Regions from separate parts of the Paenibacillus sp. GCM10027626 genome, predicted to be linked through region 3. Evidence: riboswitches for the same ligand, from Rfam matches in the RefSeq annotation. Region 3 holds a riboswitch; each other region holds the start of a gene.
The links. A riboswitch is a leader RNA that binds a small molecule or an ion and turns the genes downstream of it on or off. The one in region 3 is predicted to bind thiamine pyrophosphate.
Positions count from the first base shown of each region.

Region 1: another riboswitch for thiamine pyrophosphate. It lies ahead of ACFQ0N_RS04680 (ABC transporter substrate-binding protein); the one in region 3 lies ahead of thiC (phosphomethylpyrimidine synthase ThiC).
Region 2: another riboswitch for thiamine pyrophosphate. It lies ahead of thiD (bifunctional hydroxymethylpyrimidine kinase/phosphomethylpyrimidine kinase); the one in region 3 lies ahead of thiC (phosphomethylpyrimidine synthase ThiC).

Region 1 covers NZ_JBHTHC010000002.1:191,845-194,113, reverse strand. Annotated here, with positions in the region: gene ACFQ0N_RS04680 (ABC transporter substrate-binding protein) at 1-1,033, opposite strand, end outside; TPP riboswitch at 1,194-1,312, opposite strand; gene ACFQ0N_RS04675 (DnaD domain-containing protein) at 1,355-2,095, opposite strand; gene ACFQ0N_RS04670 (acetate/propionate family kinase) at 2,120-2,269, opposite strand, start outside.
Region 2 covers NZ_JBHTHC010000008.1:372,663-374,931, reverse strand. Annotated here, with positions in the region: gene ACFQ0N_RS18055 (hypothetical protein) at 1-801, shown strand, start outside; TPP riboswitch at 1,050-1,150, shown strand; TPP riboswitch at 1,242-1,341, shown strand; gene thiD (bifunctional hydroxymethylpyrimidine kinase/phosphomethylpyrimidine kinase) at 1,417-2,238, shown strand; gene thiM (hydroxyethylthiazole kinase) at 2,228-2,269, shown strand, end outside.
Region 3 covers NZ_JBHTHC010000004.1:252,387-254,655, forward strand. Annotated here, with positions in the region: gene thiC (phosphomethylpyrimidine synthase ThiC) at 1-1,231, opposite strand, end outside; TPP riboswitch at 1,543-1,649, opposite strand; gene ACFQ0N_RS10945 (hypothetical protein) at 1,709-2,269, opposite strand, start outside.

The DNA of each region.
Region 1 (2,269 bases), on a different contig from region 3:
GTTCCTGCTCAAGCAATTTGTGGTCGAGCATCCATTTGGCATAGTTTTCCCACACTTCCCGCTTCTGTTCGCCCCAGCGCGGCGCATCGTCCTGATATTTCGGGCTGAGCCATTTCTGGCTGGCACGCACCAGGTCGGCATTCAAGTCCGGTTCGGCTTTGATCAGCACCTCGGCAGCGTCTTCCGGATGCTCGATGGCAAACTGATAGCCTTCGGCTGCCCCGGCGACAAAAGCTTCAACCAGCGCCTTATTATCGGCGATCATTTTCTCGCTTGTGGTCAGAACAGGCGTGTAGTAATCCAGCTTATCGCTATAGTCTGTCAAATACACCATGTTCAGCTTTTCTCCGCGAAGCTCCGCCTCGACACCGGTCCAGGCGTAATAAATCCAGGCAAAGTCGATATTGCGTTTGACCGCTGTAAAGAAATCGACATCCCCGATGCTAACGTTTGTGACCTTGCTGGCATCGGCGCCCTGCTCGCTCATCAGTGATTCGATAATCGCTTCCTCGGCAGGGGAGCCCCAGCCGCCATAAGTCTTGCCTTCAAAATCTTTTGGCGTTTTAATGTTTTTCTCCACAGGCGAAGCGAATCCGGACGTATTGTGCTGAATGACTGCTGCAAGCGATACGATAGGCACGCCTTGAATTCTCGCTTGGGTAACGCCCTCCTGGTAGCTTACGCCAAACTCGGCCGCTCCAGTGGCGACCATTTTGTCCGATCCGGCATCCCCTGGCAAAATAATTTCCACATCAAGCCCGTGATTTTTGAAAAAGCCGTTGTCTCTGGCAACATATAATCCGGTATGATTAGTATTCGGAGCCCAATCCAGCACCAGCTTCACCTTCGTGAGCGGTTTGTTTTCGGCTTGTCCGGCTTCTCCGTCATTTGGCTGCTGCTGCCCGTTCCCGGTGCCGCTGCCTGTATTTGCCGGCGCTTCATTGCCCGCTTTTGCCCCGCATCCGGCAATTACCAGCATGAATACGACAAGCATAATTCCAAAGTTCAGTACCTTGCTGCCTTTTCTGTTCATCATCTCGATTGCCTTCCCCTTCCTGACTGCACCAAAAAATTTAAAGCGACTTGATCTGTCCTGTATACATAGAAAAAGCGTCCTCCTGACCGGAGGACGCTACAACATTGCTCTACAAAAACCGCCTGTTACGGCGTCTGCATAAACAGAGCCGGTAAAGCACGGCTAGATGCTAAGTTCCTACGCTGGCATTATCCAGATCAGGTCTAAGGGTCGGGATTGTTCTTGCTTTGGAATCCCCTCTCAGCCGGCCATTACCCAGCTCCCCATGTCATATTCAATTAGTCGCAAGCTTCATTATACCACTAACCGGGCAAAAAGCTACTCTTTTTCTCGCTCGAATTGGCGATCGAATGATGAAGACGCCCCTTTTCTTCCCGTCCGGAATTTGCGCGTATGCACCTTCGCCTCATCCGTATTCGTAACGCGATTGCGGCTCCATTCAATCAGAATGCGGTCGATGTAGCGGAAATGCAGCTTTCCGGCAAAGACGGCCTCCTTCAAAGCAAACCGAATCAGTTCGTCCGGATAGCGGTCCTCATCAAGCCAGCCGCTGATTGTCTCGCATTCCATCGGTGATAACGGGCGGCCGAACTCCTGTTCAAATACTGTAAACAGATCCGCTGCCGGCAAATCGGCATCCGATTCCTCACGTGCCTGCCGATCTGGCCGGACATGGTTAAGCGACTGCTTGGCATTATCCGACATCCATTCTGCGGAGCGTAATATCCAGCCATCCCAATTATAACATTCGGAATGGACGCCGGTGACCGGATCGAGCTGCTCGTCGATGGCCAGCAGCCCCTCCTTAAGCAGTCTGCCGATAAGCTGGTGCGCGGCACTCACCGTTATGCCCAATCGCTCGGCCAGTTGCTCCGGCGTGGGAAAGTCGATCTGCTCCAATTGGCGGAACATCAGCAGCTGAACAAGCAGCATCATTTCTGTATCAGACAGGCCGATCCCCCGATAGGCGCGCAGCAGCCCGGCGGGAATAACGACACTGCCGCTATTCATCGCCGCAGCCATGCCGCGGGCGTAAGCCTTCCACATTTCATTTTTCATTCATACACTCAACCCTTCGCTAATTTAACCGTTTTGTAGCGGCTCAGCCCCAGCCGAGCCCTTCGCTTGATTGTTGAGCATTAAATGATACGTATCCTGGGCGATAACAAGCTCCTCATTGGTCGGTACAACCCATACCTCTACACGAGAGGCGTCGGTCGAAATTTTGCGGGC
Region 2 (2,269 bases), on a different contig from region 3:
GCCGCTTATTTGAACCAGGGTTACAGCCTGGAAGAGGCATGCGATATCTGTGTGCTTGAACCACATGGTTGCAGATTTGATCCGGCCGATTTCATAGAAACGGTACTGTCAATGGAATGGGGAACAGAGGAGGATAGCCTGGATGAATTCGTGCGGACGTCGATCAATCATCCACATAGTGAGAAACCGGAGACGATCCCTTCTTTGTTTGGAAAGATTTTGTTGCAAATCGCAGGGGTTCAGGAACGTGTGAAATCGGGTTTGTCTTTTTCAGATATGGTTGCTATGTTACGATATAAACTTGGTCATACATGCGATATAGAGGCGTTGTTGGAGAAAGAGCGCGGCATCCGGGAAGAAAAGGCTGAGCTATGGCGCGAGTTTCAATCGTGGAACAAAGAAGAGTCGGTGGAGCATGTGGTATCTGCCCCCACGAACGTGATCACAGATTTTGATGATTTGCTATTGTGGGAAAAGGGTGACGCGATTCATCCACTGCTGCTGGAAGCTCTTACGAAATTGAAGGATTATGTGAAAACGGAATTGGAAAGTGACCAGCAACAGTTTGCCCGTTTTCAAGAAATGAAAACAAATGAGAAAATCCGGTTGCTTGCTGCACGAAATCGATATTTTTATATTCATAAAAAAGCATGGGATGATATTATACAGCATTTTGATCACTCAAGATTGTCGAATGTCGTTCTTGCCATCCTTTCAATTAAAGCGCAAGAAGTGAACGTGAACAAGCTTTGCAAGGCTGTGTTGAATAATCGAGATTTGCTAAAAACATATCTTTTGTGATGGTTCGACCAGTCAAGTCTAGCCGTATTGGTTTGTAGATGACCGAAAAAATTCAATACTTTTGAACATGAGTTTAAACAATTATTACAAGGGGATGGCTGCATGTATCTCGATGATGACCAACGACTACCGAAACTTAAAGGGCGCGTATGGAATCATAACAGTTTTATAAAAGGAGGCTACTCGTGGGATCAAGCTTGGCAACAAACGCTAAATTTGACTTTTTGAAAAGCTTATGTTTTAATGATACTAATTTGCGGGGGGACTACTTTGTAGTTGAGAAGGTTAAAACCTGACCCTTTGAACCTGTTGGTTAAGACCAACGTAGGGAAGCGAATCATTACATCTTTCTATGTATATGGTTAGAGCGCTTTCTACGAATCGAGAGAGCGCTCTATTTTTATATTAACTGCAGTGTGCTGCTAAAACTGAATATGGCTTATCGTTTGCGGGGGGACTGTTCGCGGTTGAGAAGGTTAAAACCTGACCCTTTGAACCTGTTAGTTAAGACTGACGTAGGGAAGCAAATAACAATTGACCGTGTTATTTTACCCTTGTCAGAAATAGGACAAGGTTTTTTTATTTTATACATTTAACAGAATGGGAGTGGCAAGCATGAAAAAAGTATTAACGATTGCCGGTTCGGATTGCAGCGGAGGCGCTGGCATTCAAGCCGACTTAAAAACTTTCTCGGCTCATGGCGTTTTTGGCATGAGTGTCATTGCTTCAGTAGTAGCCGAAAATACGAGCCGCGTCATTGACATTCAGGATGTCAGGCCCGATATGATTGAAAAACAAATCGATGCTGTTTTCGAGGATATTGATGTAGATGCAGTGAAAATTGGTATGCTCTCACAGCCGGATTGCATGAATGCAGTTGCAGGAAGGCTCAAACAATACGCTCCCGCCAATGTTGTAATTGATCCTGTTATGTATGCGAAAAACGGCTGTCCGCTTATGAACCCCGACGCAATAGACACAATGATCCAAACGGTTATTCCGTTAGCTGACCTTCTTACTCCTAATATTCCAGAAGCAGAGAAAATCGCCGGCATACAAATTAACAATGTCGAAGATATGAAAAAATCGGCCGCAGCGATTTATAAAATGGGCTGTAAAAATGTCCTTGTAAAAGGCGGTCATGCTGCAGGAAACGCGCTGGATATCTTGTTCGACGGGGAACAATTTTATTCGTTCGACGCACAGCGTATAGAGACAAAAAATACGCATGGCACAGGCTGCACCTATTCATCCGCTATTGCATCCAACCTCGCATTGGGGTATGGATTACAGGAAGCGGTACATAGGGCGAAGGAATATATCACAATCGCTATTCAGCATTCCTTGTCCATCGGAAAGGGCAACGGCCCGACTCATCATTTTTATGAGCTTTACAACAATGGATTAAAGAAAGGGCCTGAGATCAATGGACAATAACTTAACCTTAAACATCAGCGGTTTATTGAGC
Region 3 (2,269 bases):
CCTCCTGGCAAACCTCCAGCTGGCGATCCATATTTTCCTTGATTAGATGCATCGGCACATGTCCCGGCCCTTCGATCATCACCTGAACATCATGCTTCCAGGCAATTTTCGTCAGCTCGCCAAGCGTGTCCAGCTCGCCGAACTGCGCTTCGTCGTTTGCATCGGCAATCGAGCCCGGGCGCAGACCGTCGCCTAACGAAAAGGCCACATCATAACGCTTCATAATTTCACAAATCTCTTCAAAATGGGTATACAAAAAATTCTCTTTATGATGCGCCAGACACCACGCCGCCATAATCGAGCCGCCCCGCGAAACGATCCCCGTCACCCGCTTCGCTGTAAGCGGTATGTACCTAAGCAGGACGCCGGAATGAATCGTAAAATAATCGACCCCTTGCTCTGCCTGCTCGATCAATGTATCGCGGAAAACTTCCCAGCTTAAATCCTCCGCCTTGCCATTAACCTTTTCAAGCGCCTGATAAATCGGAACCGTTCCTACCGGTACCGGCGAATTTCGCACAATCCATTCCCGCGTCGTATGAATATTTTTGCCTGTGGACAAATCCATGATCGTATCCGCACCCCAACGGGTCGCCCAGGTCATTTTTTCTACTTCCTCCTCAATCGAGGAGGCGACGGCCGAGTTGCCGATGTTCGCATTAATTTTGACATGAAAATGACGCCCAATAATCATCGGCTCACTTTCCGGATGGTTAATATTTGCCGGAATAATCGCTCTGCCCGCTGCAACCTCATCCCGCACAAACTCCGGTGTCATCCCTTCGCGGATCGCGATAAATTCCATCTCAGGCGTGATGATCCCCTTCCGCGCATAGTGCAGCTGCGTGACATTCCGCCCTTCCTTAGCGCGCAGCGGACGGCGCCCATTCCCCGGAAACACCTCGGCTCCCCGCTGCGCTGCCGATTGCGCCGTACTGAAGCCATTATCCTGCGGCTTGATGGCGCGCCCCTCATAGCGCTCTACATCCGCTCGCTCCTCAATCCAGCCGCGGCGCAGCTCCGGCAATCCACGGCGAACATCGATGACAGACTCTTGATCCGTATATGGACCGCTCGCATCATATACGCGAACCGGCTCATTTTCCACTTCGATTCCTTTTTGGTTTGAAGGCGTCAAGCCAATCTCCCGCATCGGCACTTGCACATCCGGACGGCTTCCCTCTACATATACTTTGCGGCTGCCTGGCAATGGCGTTGTTAATATTGGCATAAAAAAACCTCCTAGAGTTTCAATTCGAAAATCACTAGGAGGCGCTCATAATAGTCAAAATAGAAACGGCTGCGCAAGTCCATGGCATCAAAAAACAACATGCTGCCATTGTCATAGAAGAGACGCTGCTCGCCAGAACAAAAAAGACCGTTCCGGCGAAGGAGCGGTCTGTATACGCGGACATTCCCGAATATGCTGCAGCAGCATAAGCCGCCACGCTATTCCGGGCACATTAGCAATAACAGGCAGCCTGCTGCGGCCAGAGCTATACAGCTTACCCCACGCCTATCAGCAGTCGCATTGCTAATGTCGCATTCACATTCCCACTTTCCTACGCTGGCATGACCCAGATCAGGTTCTAAGGGACCAAGGCACTGCTGCCTTATCTCAGCCCATACGGGCGCCCCTAGTGGATTTCCTGTGTAAGACTATACCCCTCCTCCTTCCGTTTTGTCAACTCTCTTCTGGCAAATCCCGCTATTGCCTGCGATGGACGCCTGCAATTGCATTTACATTGCCGGCAATTTGAATCGTTGCTGTTGTCTGTTTGACTATACCGTTGCTGTAGTACGCAATAAATGTAAACGTCAGCGGACCATCGCTAAGCTGCTCGAATTGCTTATCCCACAGCTCCCCTTTCCATTGGGAAGCAGACGTATCTGCAGCGATCAGGCGGGTCGAATATTCCCCCATCTTCACTTCGACACGAGTGGCTTTAGTAGCTCCAGCTGTCTTTGTCGTTCCTGCATACAAAACAAACTTTTCTCCTGCCCAAAACATATCATAGCTTCGCGGTTGTTCCTCATTGCCGCTAATTTTCTTATTGCTTGCCTTGCGCCGCTCATCCCATAATTCCGTATGCTTTACTTCACCGCTAACTGTTAACGGAAGCACCTGAATCGTCTTCTGCACAATGACCGGATCAGCCTTTCCATCCGACACTATCAGCTCAACACTGTATTGACCCGGCTTAGCAGCGTTTATTTCCGGTTCATTAATACTATATGGATGATCCGCCTCATAATTAAAATCGCTTGA